Regions from separate parts of the Streptomyces sp. 135 genome, predicted to be linked through region 2. Evidence: riboswitches for the same ligand, from Rfam matches in the RefSeq annotation. Region 2 holds a riboswitch; each other region holds the start of a gene.

The links. A riboswitch is a leader RNA that binds a small molecule or an ion and turns the genes downstream of it on or off. The one in region 2 is predicted to bind cyclic di-AMP.
Positions count from the first base shown of each region.
Region 1: linked by a shared signal. The riboswitch ahead of KKZ08_RS28880 (M23 family metallopeptidase) and the one ahead of KKZ08_RS23215 (C40 family peptidase) in region 2 are both predicted to bind cyclic di-AMP.
Region 3: linked by a shared signal. The riboswitch ahead of KKZ08_RS02420 (C40 family peptidase) and the one ahead of KKZ08_RS23215 (C40 family peptidase) in region 2 are both predicted to bind cyclic di-AMP.

Region 1 is NZ_CP075691.1:6,408,823-6,413,339, forward strand. It holds gene KKZ08_RS28870 (pitrilysin family protein) at 1-237, shown strand, start outside; gene KKZ08_RS28875 (pitrilysin family protein) at 234-1,619, shown strand; cyclic di-AMP (ydaO/yuaA leader) riboswitch at 1,824-1,986, shown strand; gene KKZ08_RS28880 (M23 family metallopeptidase) at 1,999-2,802, shown strand; gene KKZ08_RS28885 (GntR family transcriptional regulator) at 2,996-3,682, shown strand; gene KKZ08_RS28890 (HPr family phosphocarrier protein) at 3,862-4,143, opposite strand; gene KKZ08_RS28895 (bifunctional GNAT family N-acetyltransferase/acetate--CoA ligase family protein) at 4,321-4,517, shown strand, end outside.
Region 2 is NZ_CP075691.1:5,115,235-5,119,751, forward strand. It holds gene KKZ08_RS23210 (hypothetical protein) at 1-234, shown strand, start outside; gene KKZ08_RS23215 (C40 family peptidase) at 314-1,561, opposite strand; cyclic di-AMP (ydaO/yuaA leader) riboswitch at 1,569-1,725, opposite strand; gene pcrA (DNA helicase PcrA) at 2,002-4,517, shown strand, end outside.
Region 3 is NZ_CP075691.1:520,263-524,779, forward strand. It holds gene KKZ08_RS02405 (RidA family protein) at 18-419, shown strand; gene KKZ08_RS02410 (ATP-dependent Clp protease proteolytic subunit) at 501-1,136, shown strand; gene KKZ08_RS02415 (hypothetical protein) at 1,144-1,452, shown strand; cyclic di-AMP (ydaO/yuaA leader) riboswitch at 1,828-2,004, shown strand; gene KKZ08_RS02420 (C40 family peptidase) at 2,008-2,481, shown strand; gene KKZ08_RS02425 (ATP-binding protein) at 2,571-3,011, opposite strand; gene KKZ08_RS02430 (helix-turn-helix transcriptional regulator) at 3,286-4,152, shown strand; gene KKZ08_RS02435 (DUF397 domain-containing protein) at 4,162-4,410, shown strand; gene KKZ08_RS02440 (8-amino-7-oxononanoate synthase) at 4,445-4,517, opposite strand, start outside.

The DNA.
Region 1 (4,517 bases), 1.3 Mb from region 2:
GGCCGCGCGGACGAACTGTGCCGGTACGCGGTCCTGTTCGGCGACCCGCAGCTCGCTCTCACCGCGGTGCAGCGCGTGCTCGACGTCACCGCCGAGGAGGTCCAGGAGGTCGCCAAGGCCCGCCTGCGCCCGGACAACCGCGCGGTGCTCGTCTACGAACCGGTGTCCACCGACGCCGAGGACGCCGAGAACACTCAGGCCGCCGAGACCGCAGAGGAAGAGGAGGCGGCGAAGTGACCGAGGCCGCGACGATGCAGTTCCACCCCCAGCCCCAGGCCGGTACGGCCAAGCCGTGGGCCTTCCCCGCCCCCGAGCGCGGCGCGCTGCCCAACGGCCTCACGGTGCTGCGCTGTAACCGCCCCGGCCAGCAGGTCGTCGCCGTGGAGGTCCACCTGGAGGCGCCCCTGGACGCCGAGCCGAAGGGTCTCGACGGCGTCGCCACGATCATGGCGAGGGCCTTCAACGAAGGCACCGACAAGCATTCGGCGGAGGAGTTCGCCGCCGAGCTCGACCGGTGCGGCGCCACCATGGACGCGCACGCCGACCACCCCGGCGTCCGCGTCTCCCTCGAAGTCCCGGTCTCCCGCCTCCCCAAGGCGCTCGGCCTGCTCTCCGACGCCCTGCGGGCCCCTGCCTTCGCGGACAGCGAGATCGAACGCCTCGTACGCAACCGCCTGGACGAGATCCCGCACGAGGCGGCCAACCCGGCACGCCGCGCGGCCAAGGAGCTCTCCAGGCAGCTGTTCCCGGCGAGTTCGCGCATGTCGCGGCCCCGCCAGGGCACCGAGGAGACGGTCAAGGCCATCGACGCGGCCGCGGTGCGCGCCTTCTACGAGGCGCACGTGCGTCCCGCCACGTCCACCCTGGTGGTCGTCGGCGACCTCGCGGGCACCGACCTGGACGCCGTCCTCGCGGACACCGTCGGCACCTGGAAGGGCGGCACCGCCGAGCCCCGCCCGATGCCCGCGATCACCGCGGACGACACGGGCCGCGTCGTCATCGTGGACCGCCCCGGAGCCGTCCAGACGCAGCTCCTGATCGGCCGCATCGGCCCGGACCGGCACGACCGGATCTGGCCGGCCCAGGTCCTCGGCACGTACTGCCTGGGCGGCACCCTCACCTCCCGTCTGGACCGCGTCCTGCGCGAGGAGAAGGGCTACACCTACGGCGTACGGGCGTTCAGCCAGGTCCTGCGCTCCGCACCGGACGGCACGGGCGCCGCGATGCTCGCCATCAGCGGCTCCGTCGACACCGCCTCCACGGGGCCCGCGCTGGAGGACCTCTGGACGGTCCTGCGCACCCTCGCAGCCGAGGGCCTGACCGACGCCGAGCGCGACGTGGCGGTGCAGAACCTGGTGGGCGTGGCCCCGCTCAAGTACGAGATGGCCGCCTCCGTGGCCGCCACGCTCGCCGACCAGGTCGAGCAGAACCTCCCGGACGACTTCCAGGCGCGGCTCTACCGGCAGTTGGCCGCGACCGGCACCGTGGAGGCCACCGCGGCCGTCGTGAGCGCCTTCCCGGAGGACCACCTGGTGACGATCCTCGTCGGGGACGCCGCGGAGATCGAGGAGCCCGTCAGGGCGCTCGGCATCGGCGAGGTGAGTGTGGTCGCCGGCTGAGCAGCTGTCAGGACATATCGGGACCCCGGCGACCGTTTCGATGGCCGGGGTCGCGTACTCCCTATATGTCCGAATTCATAGGGTGGTTGCCTGTTCGGTGTGTGGCGTGCGCTACAAAAGAGGCGTTCTGTTTGTCGATTGAAAGACGGCCCGTTTAGCGTCGGTCCGGCTGTTCGTCACGCAGTACGTCGCATCCGCGGCACCGGACAGTCATCGCCGAGTCCCCGTACGGCGCGAGCCAGGGGAGCCGGGGACCCACATGTCCCCTGGGGTGAATCGGGCACCTTGCCGTCAGGTGAGGGACTCGTAGGAGACCTTCCTGCTCCGAACCCGTCAGCTAACCCGGTAGGCGAGAAGGAAGGAAAGGATCAGCCGCTTCATGGCGTTCACCCGTGCCACCGGGAAGCACCGTCGTCCCAGCCGCCTCACCCGCACCACCGCGAACGTCGCGGGCGTCGCCGCGATCACCACCACGGGTGTCATCGGAGGCCTGGCCGCTCCGGCGCTCGCCGCCGCCGACGACGCCGCCTTCGAACACACCGGGCTCACCCAGGCGATCTCCGTGGGCGACTCGCTCGCCGCCAGCATCGACGCGCAGGCCGCCGCCCAGCGGCAGGCCGCCGACGACGCCGCGGCCGCCAAGAAGGCCGAAGAGGCCGCCAAGAAGAAGGCTGCCGAGGAGAAGCGCAAGGCCGAGGCCGAGGCCAAGGCGAAGGCCAAGAAGGAGCGCGAGGCCAAGGAGCGCGCCGCCCGCGAGGCCGAGCGCAAGCGCCTGAACACCTACGTCTCCCCGATCTCCGGCTCGTACGTCTCCACGGGCTACCAGACCGGCGGCGCCATGTGGTCCTCCGGCAGCCACACCGGCGTCGACTTCCACGCAGCGTCCGGTACCCCGGTCCACGCGGTGGGCGCCGGTACCGTCGTCGAGGCGGGCTGGGGCGGTGCCTACGGCAACAACGTGGTCATCAAGATGAACGACGGCACGTACACCCAGTACGGCCACATGTCATCCCTCGGCGTCACCGTCGGCCAGACGGTCACCCCGGGCCAGCAGATAGGCCTCTCGGGCTCCACCGGCAACTCCAGTGGCCCGCACCTCCACTTCGAGGCCCGCACCGGCCCGGACTACGGCTCGGACATCGACCCCGTGGCGTACCTCCGCTCGCACGGCGTCAACGTCTGACCCGTCCCGGTACCTCACCGAAGGCCCCGGCTCTCCCGAGCCGGGGCCTTCGCCGTTTCCGGCCCGCCCTCGCCTGGCCAAAAGATATCCATGGAATCCGGCCCGCCATCGGAAATTAAGCGGCTCTGCAATAGAGTTCCGGAACGAGCGTCGGTCGACCGCGTTTCGCGGGGATTAAGGCGGAGGTCCGGTCATGCGCATTCCCGCACACTCGGTATGCACGGCCATCCGGGACGACATTGTCGCCGGGGTCTACGAAAGGGGTGGGCGGCTCACCGAGGAGCTTCTCGCGCGCCGTTACGGCGTCTCCCGCGTCCCCGTACGCGAAGCCCTGCGCACCCTGGAGGCCGAGGGCTTCGTCGTCACGCGCAGGCACGCGGGCGCCTGTGTCGCCGAGCCCACGGAGCAGGAGGCAGCCGACCTCCTGGAGCTGCGCACGGTGCTCGAACCGCTCGCCGCGGCCCGCGCCGCACAGCGCCGCACCGACGCGCACCTCAAGGTCCTGCGCGGACTCGTGCGGCTGGGCCAGGAGCGCGTGCGGAAGGGTCAGGGGGAGGATCTGCGCTCGCTGGGCGGCTGGTTCCACGAGACGCTCGCCCAGGCCTCCGGCAGCCCCGGCCTCATCACGCTGCTCACCCAGCTGCGGCACAAGCTCGCCTGGATGTACGTCGTAGGGCCCCCGGCCGCGCCCGCGGTGTCCTGGTCCGAGCACGCGGCGATCGTCGACGCGGTGGCCCGCGGGGACGTGGAACGGGCCAGGATGCTCACTGCCGGCCACGCGGAGCGGGCGACGGCCGCGCACCGGTTGCGCCCCTCGCCGAGGGCAGGCCGGGTGAGGGAAGTGCAACATCCCGTAAACACGGTGAGCCTCAGGAATTAACGCGGGTGCCGTATACAAAGTGAGGCGCGAGAGAAGTGCCGGTCAATGTAATTCCGGCCGTTCCTTTATCTCCATGCGTGAACTGTCGCCGCATAAACTGCCACCAGGTAAGGCATAAGACATAAGACAAAGGGCCCACCCCGTGTTCAGGGTGGGCCCTTTGAAAGGTGCTGCGTGGGTCAGACCGTCTCCGGAAGCTCCTCGAGACCGTCCGCGACCAGCTTCGCCAGACGGTCCAGGGCGGCTTCCGCACCCTCGGCGTCGGAGGCGAGCACGATCTCCTCGCCACCCTGGGCGCCCAGGCCGAGCACCGCGAGCATCGAGGCGGCGTTGACCGGGTTGCCGTCGGCCTTGGCGATCGTCACGGGGACGCCGGCGGCCGTGGCCGCGCGGACGAAGATGGAGGCGGGTCGGGCGTGGAGGCCCTCGGCCCAGCCGACGTTGACGCGGCGCTCAGCCATGTGTTGCTGCCCTTCCAGGTGTTTCACACTTGTCTAGACCAGTGTCTCATGCCGTCGCGGGTGCTCCGCCGGCCTGACGTGCGGTCCTCCCCGACCCTAGGCCCCGCCCCCGGCCGCCCGTGAATCCCTCCCAGCCTGCCCCGGCCCAGGCGGCCCCGCGACCCGTACCCTGGCCCCATGCAGACCCCGTCGGAGCAGCAGGATCGGCACGACTATCCCTCGCACTGGGAAGCCGACGTGGTGCTGCGCGACGGAGGCACCGCCCGGATCAGGCCCATCACGGCCGAGGACGCGGACCGCCTGGTCAGCTTCTACGAACAGGTCTCGGACGAGTCGAAGTACTACCGCTTCTTCGCGCCCTACCCGCGGCTGTC
Region 2 (4,517 bases):
ATGCTGCACGGCGCGCTGATCATGCTCGTCACCGGCGTCGCCCTCGTGGGTCTCAACCAGGCGGACGGCAACGCGGTCAACAACGTCAAGATCGGCATCAAGATGGCCGTGCTGATCGTGATCCTCGCGCTGGTCTATGTGAAGCGGGACGAGGAGAAGATCGACAAGGGTGTGTTCGGCGCGGTGGGGCTGCTGACCACGGCGAACGTCTTCATCGCCGTGCTGTGGACCTGATCCCCGAACCGGTTACGCGCGTGGCCCGCGCTCCTTCGGGAGTGCGGGCCACGCGCGCGTAGAGGGTGACCTTCCGCGGCTACGCCGGGCGCACCACGCTGTGGATCGGCATGTAGTAGATCGATTCGACGCGGACCTTCGCGCCCGGCTTCGGGGCGTGGATCATCTTGCCGCCGCCGATGTAGATCCCCACGTGGCTGATGTCGTCGTAGAAGAAGACCAGGTCGCCCGGCTCGGCGTCGGCGGTCTTCACGGTCGTGCCGGCCTTCACCTGGTCCCACGTGGTGCGGGGCAGGGTGATCCCCGCCGCCTTCCAGGCATCCTGGGTGAGCCCGGAGCAGTCGTAGGAGTCGGGCCCGGTCGCGCCCCATACGTACGGCTTGCCGATCTGTGCCTCCGCGAAGTCGATGACCTTCGCGGCCTTGGTGGCGTAACTTCCGCCGGTGCTTCCGGAGCCCGAGCCGCCACCGGAGCCTGAGCCCCCGCCCGGGCCTGAACCCGCATCCGAACCGGCGCCGGAACCCGATCCGGAACCCGACCCGGAATCCTGGCCCTCCCCCTGCCCCTGCTCCTCCCGCTCCTTCCTGGCCGCCTCCTCCGCCTTGCGCTTGCGCTCCGCCTCGGCGACCTCCTTGCGGGCCAGCTCCTCGGCCTTGCGCTTGGCCTCCCGCTCCTTCGTCCGCTCGATCGCGGCGAGCCGGGCCTTCTCCTCGGCGGTCAGCTCCGAGAGCAGTTCACGCGCCTCGCCCAGCTTCTTCTGGACGGTCTCCTTGCTCGTCCTGAGATCGTCCCGCGAGTCGCTCAGCGTCTCCACGCTCCGCGCGGCCTTCGTACGCTGCTTCGTCGCCGACGCCTGCTGCGCCTGGTAGTCGTCGACGGCCTTCTTCTGCCGCTTGGTCAGCCTGTCCGCCAGGTGGTTCTGGTCGAAGAAACCCTGCGGATCCTTGGCGAGCATCATCGTGGCGGTCTGGGAGACGGCCCCGGTGCGGTACTGGGCGGCGGCGATGGAGCCGAGCTTCTGGCGCGCCTCGTTCAGCCTGTCCGCGCGCTCGGCCACGTCGTCGAGCAGCCGGTCGGCCTTCTTGCGCTGCTTCTCGGTCTTCTCCTTGGCCGAGTTGTACTTCTGGGTGGCCACGCCCGCCTGGTGGTACAGGTCGTCGACCTTCTTCCGCACCTCTTCGAGGCTGGGCTTCGCCGGTGCGGAGGGGGCCGCCTGCGCGGCCTGTGACAGGAGCGCCACGGAGGTGAGGGCGGCCGTCGTGATGCCGACGGCGGGGGCGGTGCGTATTCCGGCTGTCCGGGTCCGCGGCTTGCGGTGCGACGCCAAGGGAGGCGACTCCTTCCGTAGACCGCCTACCGGGTTAGCTGTCGGGTTCGGGCGGATGGTCCGGAAGGTTGCCCTACGGTCCCGTACTGCGTACGGGGCCGATTCACCCCAGGTTTTCGGTGGGTCCCCGGCTCCGAACAGGTCGGACTCGGCGGAGGCAACCCGTTCCCGGCGGGATTCGCCGGTGGGGGGACGAGCGGCCCGCGGAGCACGCTAGCCAACTCGTGTGGCGCGTGTGAAGGTTGATGTTCCTTATGCCCGATACATTTCCGTTACTTTCCGGGGCGCCGGGGTCGGGCAGGCGGCGCTGTTGCGGAGCGTGACCGGGTGTGGGCGTGGCGTAGGTGAGGCGTAGACAGGCGCACGCCGGACGGGCCCGGGAGGAAGGTGGCCGGAACCCGGGGCGGGTTGTCAGTGGGGCCGCCTAGACTCGGGAGGCGATGAGCAGCCTCTTTGATGACAGCTTCCTGGCGGACCTCCGGCCTTCCCGGGCCACGGACGAAGAGCCCCCGCCGCCGCCCGAGGACAGCGCTCCGGAACCGGTTCCGGACGACTTGTTCGACGGGAAGTTCGACGTGCCCATGACCCGGGACACGCACTACCGCGACGGGGCCCCGCGCCCGGTCATCGACCCGGCGACGCTCCTGGAGGGGCTGAACGAGAACCAGCGTGCGGCGGTCGTGCACGCCGGCTCCCCGCTGCTCATCGTGGCCGGCGCCGGTTCGGGCAAGACCCGGGTGCTGACCCACCGCATCGCGTATCTCCTGGCGGAGCGCGGCGCGCACCCGGGGCAGATCCTCGCGATCACCTTCACGAACAAGGCCGCGGGCGAGATGAAGGAGCGCGTAGAGCAGCTCGTCGGCCCCCGGGCCAACGCGATGTGGGTCTCGACGTTCCACAGCGCCTGCGTCCGCATCCTGCGCCGCGAGTACAAGAAGCTCGGCTTCACGTCCTCCTTCTCGATCTACGACGCCGCGGACTCCAAGCGCCTGATGGCCCTGGTCTGCCGTGACCTGGACCTCGACCCGAAGAAGTTCCCGCCGAAGTCCTTCAGCGCCAAGATCTCGAATCTGAAGAACGAGCTGATCGACGAGGAGGACTTCGCCGCCCAGGCCGCCGACGGCTTCGAGAAGACCCTCGCCCAGGCCTACGCCATGTACCAGTCACGCCTGCGCGAGGCGAACGCGCTGGACTTCGACGACCTGATCATGACGACGGTCCACCTCCTGCGCGCCTTCCCGGACGTCGCCGAGCACTACCGCCGCCGCTTCCGGCACGTCATGGTCGACGAGTACCAGGACACCAACCACGCGCAGTACGCCCTGGTGCGCGAGCTGGTCGGACCCTCCGGTGGCGAGGGCGACGACCCGGCGGAGCTGTGCGTGGTGGGTGACGCGGACCAGTCGATCTACGCCTTCCGCGGCGCCACGATCCGCAACATCCTCCAGTTCGAGGAGGACTACACCGACGCGACCACGATCCTCCTGGAGCAGAACTACCGCTCCACGCAGACGATCCTGAGCGCCGCGAACGCGGTCATCGAGCGGAACGAGAGCCGCCGCCCGAAGAATCTGTGGACCAACCAGGGCGCGGGCGCCCGCATCACCGGCTACGTGGCAGACACCGAGCACGACGAGGCGCAGTTCGTCGCGGACGAGATCGACCGGCTCACGGACGCGGGTGACGCGAAGGCCGGCGACGTCGCGATCTTCTACCGCACGAACGCCCAGTCGCGTGTCTTCGAAGAGATCTTCATCCGTGTCGGCCTGCCCTACAAGGTCGTCGGCGGCGTCCGCTTCTACGAGCGCAAGGAGGTCCGCGATGTGCTGGCCTACCTGCGGGTCCTCGCCAACCCCGAGGACGCGGTCCCGCTGCGCCGCATCCTCAACGTCCCCAAGAGGGGCATCGGCGACCGCGCCGAGGCGATGATCGACGCGCTCTCGCAGCGCGAGAAGATCTCCTTCCCGCAGGCGCTGCGCCGCGTCGACGAGGCGTACGGAATGGCGGCCCGCTCGACCAATGCCGTCAAGCGGTTCAACACGCTCATGGAGGAGCTGCGGACCGTCGTCGAGTCCGGCGCGGGCCCGGCCGTCGTCCTGGAGGCCGTACTCGAACGGACCGGCTACCTCGCCGAGTTGCAGGCCTCGACCGACCCGCAGGACGAGACCCGTATCGAGAACCTCCAGGAACTCGCCGCCGTCGCGCTGGAGTTCGAGCAGGAGAACGCCCAGGCGGCCGGTGCTCAGGAGGACGGCCAGGCGGAAGGCCCAGCGGAAGGCGACGAAGGGGCCGCCGCCCCGGCCGGCACGCTCTCCGACTTCCTGGAGCGCGTCGCGCTCGTCGCCGACTCCGACCAGATTCCGGATGAGGAGGACGACGGCTCCGGAGTCATCACCCTGATGACGCTCCACACCGCCAAGGGCCTCGAATTCCCCGTGGTGTTCCTGACCGGCATGGAGGACGGCGTCTTCCCGCACATGCGCTCCCTCGGGCAGGTCAAGGAGCTGGAGGAGGAGCGCCGCCTCGCCTACGTGGGCATCACGCGCGCGCGTGAACGGCTCTATCTGACGCGGTCCTCGATGCGCAGCGCCTGGGGCCAGCCCTCGTACAACCCCCCGTCGCGCTTCCTCGAAGAGATTCCGGATACGTATCTGGACTGGAAGCGGAAGGGCTCTGTCGGCGCCCCCGCGTCGTCGGGTCCCGCCGCGGGCATCACCTCGTCGCTGTCCTCGTCGCGTTCGCGCACGGGCGGCGCGCAGGGCTTCGCCACGCGCCGCGCCTCGGAGAAGCCGGTGGTCTCGCTGGCTGTCGGGGACCGGGTCACGCACGACCAGTTCGGCCTCGGGACCGTGGTCGGAGTGAAGGGCACGGGTGCGAACGCCGAGGCGACGGTGGACTTCGGCGAGCCCAAGCCGAAGCGGCTCCTGCTGCGGTACGCGCCGGTCGAGAAGCTGTA
Region 3 (4,517 bases), 4.6 Mb from region 2:
TCGGGAGGGCGAACACCGTGACCAGCCTCAACGTCTTCAACCACGACATCCCGGCCGAGAGCGACTTCGGATACGCACAGGCGATCAGGTCCGGCGAACTGATCCACGTCTCCGGACAGCTCGCGTTCGACGAGACGGGCACCTTCGTGCACGCGGGCGATTTCAGTGCCCAGCTCCAGCAGACCTACACCAACCTGGACAAGGTCCTCGACCACTACGGCGCCACCCGGAACCAGGTGGTCTCACAGAACTTGTACGTGGTGAACCTGCGGCAGAACGCCGCGGCGACGGCGGAGGGCAACCTGGCGTACTTCGGCGACCACCGCCCCACCGCCACGGTCCTCGGCGTCACCGAACTGACCCTCCCCGGTCAGGCCATCGAGATCAGCTTCGTCGTCGACAGAAGGCTGCCTTGCTGAGCGCCCCCAAAGGAAACGTACGTCCTGTACATTTTTTGGAGAGCCGGACCCTCCGCCGCCCCCTAGCAAGAGAGGCCCGCCATGCGCCGTCCGTCAGCACGTCATGTCCTGCCCGAGTTCACCGAGCGCACCAGTTCGGGGACGCGGACCCTGGATCCGTACTCGCGGCTTCTCGAAGAGCGGATCGTCTTTCTCGGCGCCCCCGTCGACGACACGTCGGCGAACGACGTGATGGCACAGTTCACGCACCTCGAGTACGCGGCGCCCGACCGCGACATCTCGCTGTACATCAACTCCCCCGGCGGCTCGTTCAGCGCGATGACCGCCATCTACGACACGATGCGGTTCGTCAGCTGTGACGTGGAGACGGTCTGCCTCGGGCAGGCCGCCTCGGCCGCCGCCGTCCTGCTGGCGGCCGGCACGCCCGGCAAGCGGCACGCGCTGCCGGGGGCGCGGATACTGATCCACCAGCCCTCCTTCTCCGAGCCGATCCAGGGGCAGGCCAGTGATCTGGCGATCCAGGCCGACGAGATCCTGCGGACCCGACGGCTCCTCGAAGAACTCCTCGCGCGGCACACGGGACAGAGCCAGAAGCGGATCGCCGCGGACATCGAGCGGGACAAGATCCTCGACGCCCCGGCCGCCGTGGAGTACGGGCTCGTGGACCGGATCGTCCAGAGCCGCAAGACCTCGCTCGGCGCGCGCGGGGCGAGGTGACCCGCGGATGCTGCCACCCGAGCTGCCGCCACTGCCCGCGCTGACCCGCGCCGAGGCCGAGTTGATCGACCGTTACCTCGAAGTCGTCGACCTGGTCGGCCGGATCAACCCCGCTCGCGCCGAGCACACCTACGGCGGACTGCGTGCCGCCCAGGCCCTGGTCGGCCGGGCGACGGCCCTGCGGGACGCGCTGGCCCTCATGCACCGGCGCGGCGAGAGCGAGGTGCACGCCGCCACGCTCGCCCGGGCCCTGCGCGTCCTTGACGGCGAGCGGCGGACCGGACGGGTGGGCGTGCCGCCGTCGGCAAGCCGGTGAGCCGGTGGCCCCCCCCCCAGCGGCCGCTGAAGCACGGGCTCCGCTCACCGGAACGTCTGGATCCGCTGTGCGACCGACCAGATGGGCTACCTCAGTTGGCGTAGCAGGGGCTCCTTAATCACGCGTTCGAGAGTCGCACCGGATACGTACGGCGAAGGCGGAATGGGACGTTCCGGTGCTGGTCGAGCCATCGCCAGACGGGGCATTGGGAGTCGAATTCGGCAGCGTCCACCCGAACAGGTCAGTCGTGAGGAGCCTCACAAAACGTCGTTTCGACTCGGTTTTCGAGTGGTTTTCGGGTCAAGATCCCTTCCGACGACAAGACCCCGCCACAGCGGCGGGGCGATCCGGGCGGACGCCGAGTCCTGCCGCCGCCCGGTTGACCGGTCGACATCGGTGCACCGGCAGGAGTGGAGGACCCAAGCAAGGCGGGCCCGTCCGGGAAGTCCGGACGACGCCCTTGGGGTGAAGCCGCAGAGCATGACGCGGCCGGGCATCTTCGCCTGCCCGAACCCGACAGGTCATCCTTCACAGGCGGCTGACGAAGGGTTACGCATGACCGCGCTGAATCACGTTCCGTCGCTGCTCGGCAGGACCGGGGCCGTCTCGGCCCTCACCCTCGCCGTTGTGGGCGGCACCGTCGTGGCCCCCGGGCTCACGTCGGAAGCCGAGGCAGCCACCCACGGAACGAAAGCGCTCAAGATCGCGGCGTCCAAGAAGGGCTCTCCCTACAGCTACGGAGCGGTTGGGCCCAACCGCTTCGACTGCTCGGGCCTGACGCTGTACTCGTTCAAGCGCACGGGCAAGAAGCTGCCGCGCACCGCCGCCGCGCAGTACAACAAGACGCGGCACATCTCGAAGTCCCAGCGGACCCGGGGCGACCTGGTGTTCTTCCACTCGGGCCGGAACGTCTACCACGTCGGGATCTACGCGGGTAACGGCCGCATCTGGCACGCACCGAAGAGGGGGACCGTGGTACGCCTGGACAAGATCTGGACCAAGAGCGTCTGGTACGGCCGGGTCCGCTGACCCGTCCCTCACGCCCGGCCGGACGCGGGGGTCCGTGGACCCGCACGCCGCGTCCGGCCGGAGCCGGGCCGCGCGGCGGGTGCGCGGCGTCAGCGGTGCCCCTGCTGGACCGGCGCCGTCCAGGGCAGGGCGATCCATACGGTCTTGCCGCCCTCCGCCGTGGGGCTGACGGATAGCTTGCCGCCGCATTCGGCGGTCAGCCAGCGGATGATGACCATGCCGCGGCCGTTGTCCTGCTGGACGGCGGCCGGCAGCCGCCTCGGATAGCGCGGGTGACTGTCGGTGACACCGATCCGCAGCTGCTCGTCCCGGTCGAGCTCGACGTCCACCGTGAAGGTGGGCGACTGCCCTCTGGTGTGCTGCACGGCGTTGGTGGCGAGTTCGGAGACGATGAGTCTGATCGTGTCCGCCACCTCGGCCTCGCCCGGCAGGCCCCATTCCGTGAGTACGTTCGCCACGTACGCGCGGGCGGCCGGGACCGAGGCGGGATCGCTCGGCAGAGTGACGGATGCTTCCTGGTGATCTGCCATGGCGACGCTGTCCCTTTCCCACCGGGGTCGGTCTCCGACTCGGAGCGGATGACTCGAGGACGGCCCCGGACTGGTGCTTCGCGCCAGCCTCCCATTCCTTTGCCGGTCACGGGTGGCGATCCACCGAGATGTGCATATATCTGTCGCTCGAAGCGGTGAACTCTGCCAGGACCGACCGTATTTGGGCGCGGGGACGCCACTTCCTCTACTGTCGCCTCTGTCCCCCCGCTCTGCCGCCGGGATGCCCGACGGCTCGGTCCGGAAGGAGACGGACATGCAGTACGGCCCCGCGGTGCGCCGCCGCCGGCTCGGCGCCGAACTGCGCGCGCTGCGCGGCCTCGCGGGACTCACCAGCAGCCAGGCCGCCGCGAAGGTCGGCTGGCACCAGTCGAAGGTGAGCCGGATCGAGACGGGCCGCAGCGGTGTGAAGGCCACGGACGTGCGCCTCCTGCTCGACGCGTACGAGGTGAAGGACGCCCACCTCAGCGAGTTGCTCGTGGCCCTGGCGGGCGCCGACGACACCGGCGCCTCGGGGCGTCACCACTGGTGGAAGGCGTACCGCGACCTGCTGCCCGCCGCCTATCGCGACTTCATCAGCCTGGAGGCGCAGGCGAGTTGGGTACGCACCCTGGAGACCTCGGTGGTCCCGGGGCTGCTCCAGACCCCCGACTACGCGCGCGCCGTCACACGGGCCGCGCTCGGCGGGCTGCCCGACGAGCAGGTGGACGCGCTGGTGGAGGTGCGTCTGGCCCGTCAGGACGTGCTGCGCGCGGAGCCTCCGGTGCGGCTGAGCGTGGTCCTGGACGAGGCGGTTTTGCGCCGTTCGGTGGGCGGACCGCGGGTCTTCGCACATCAGCTCGCACGGTTACAGGAGGTGGCGCAGTTGCCACAGGTGCGACTTCAGGTGCTGCCGTTCTCCTCCGGAGAGCATGTGGGCCTCATCGGGCCTTTCGTTATTTTCTCATTTCCGAACATTGCTGATCTGGATGTGGTTGTTCTCGACCACTTGACGAGTAGCCTCTATCTCGAACGGAAAGAAGACCTCCAGGCATACGTGGAGGCCTTCAACTCCCTTCAGGAACAGGCGCTTTCACCCGAGGACTCAGAGGATTTCATCGCCGGGCTAAGCGACGGCGCGTAAGGAGGCACCATGACCGCACTGCCTCGGTACGTACCTTCCAGCACCACCCTTCAGGGTGCGCGGTGGCAGCGCAGCAGCCGCAGCAACGGAATGAACAACTGTGTCGAGACGGCCACGCTCGACACGACCACGCACGACCTGCTCCAGTCCCGCGCCGCGGCCCGCCTGCTGGCCGTGCGCGACTCGAAGAACACCGCGGGGCCCGCCCTGCTCTTCTCCCCCGGCCCCTGGGAGACGTTCGTCGACAGCCTCCGCTGACCGCGGGCCTGCCCCCGCCCGGGGCCGGCCCGTCTCATCGGGGTGCGGTGCGGCTGATCACTCGTACGGCATCGGCGATCTGTTCGTCGGTGAGATCCGCGCGGGCG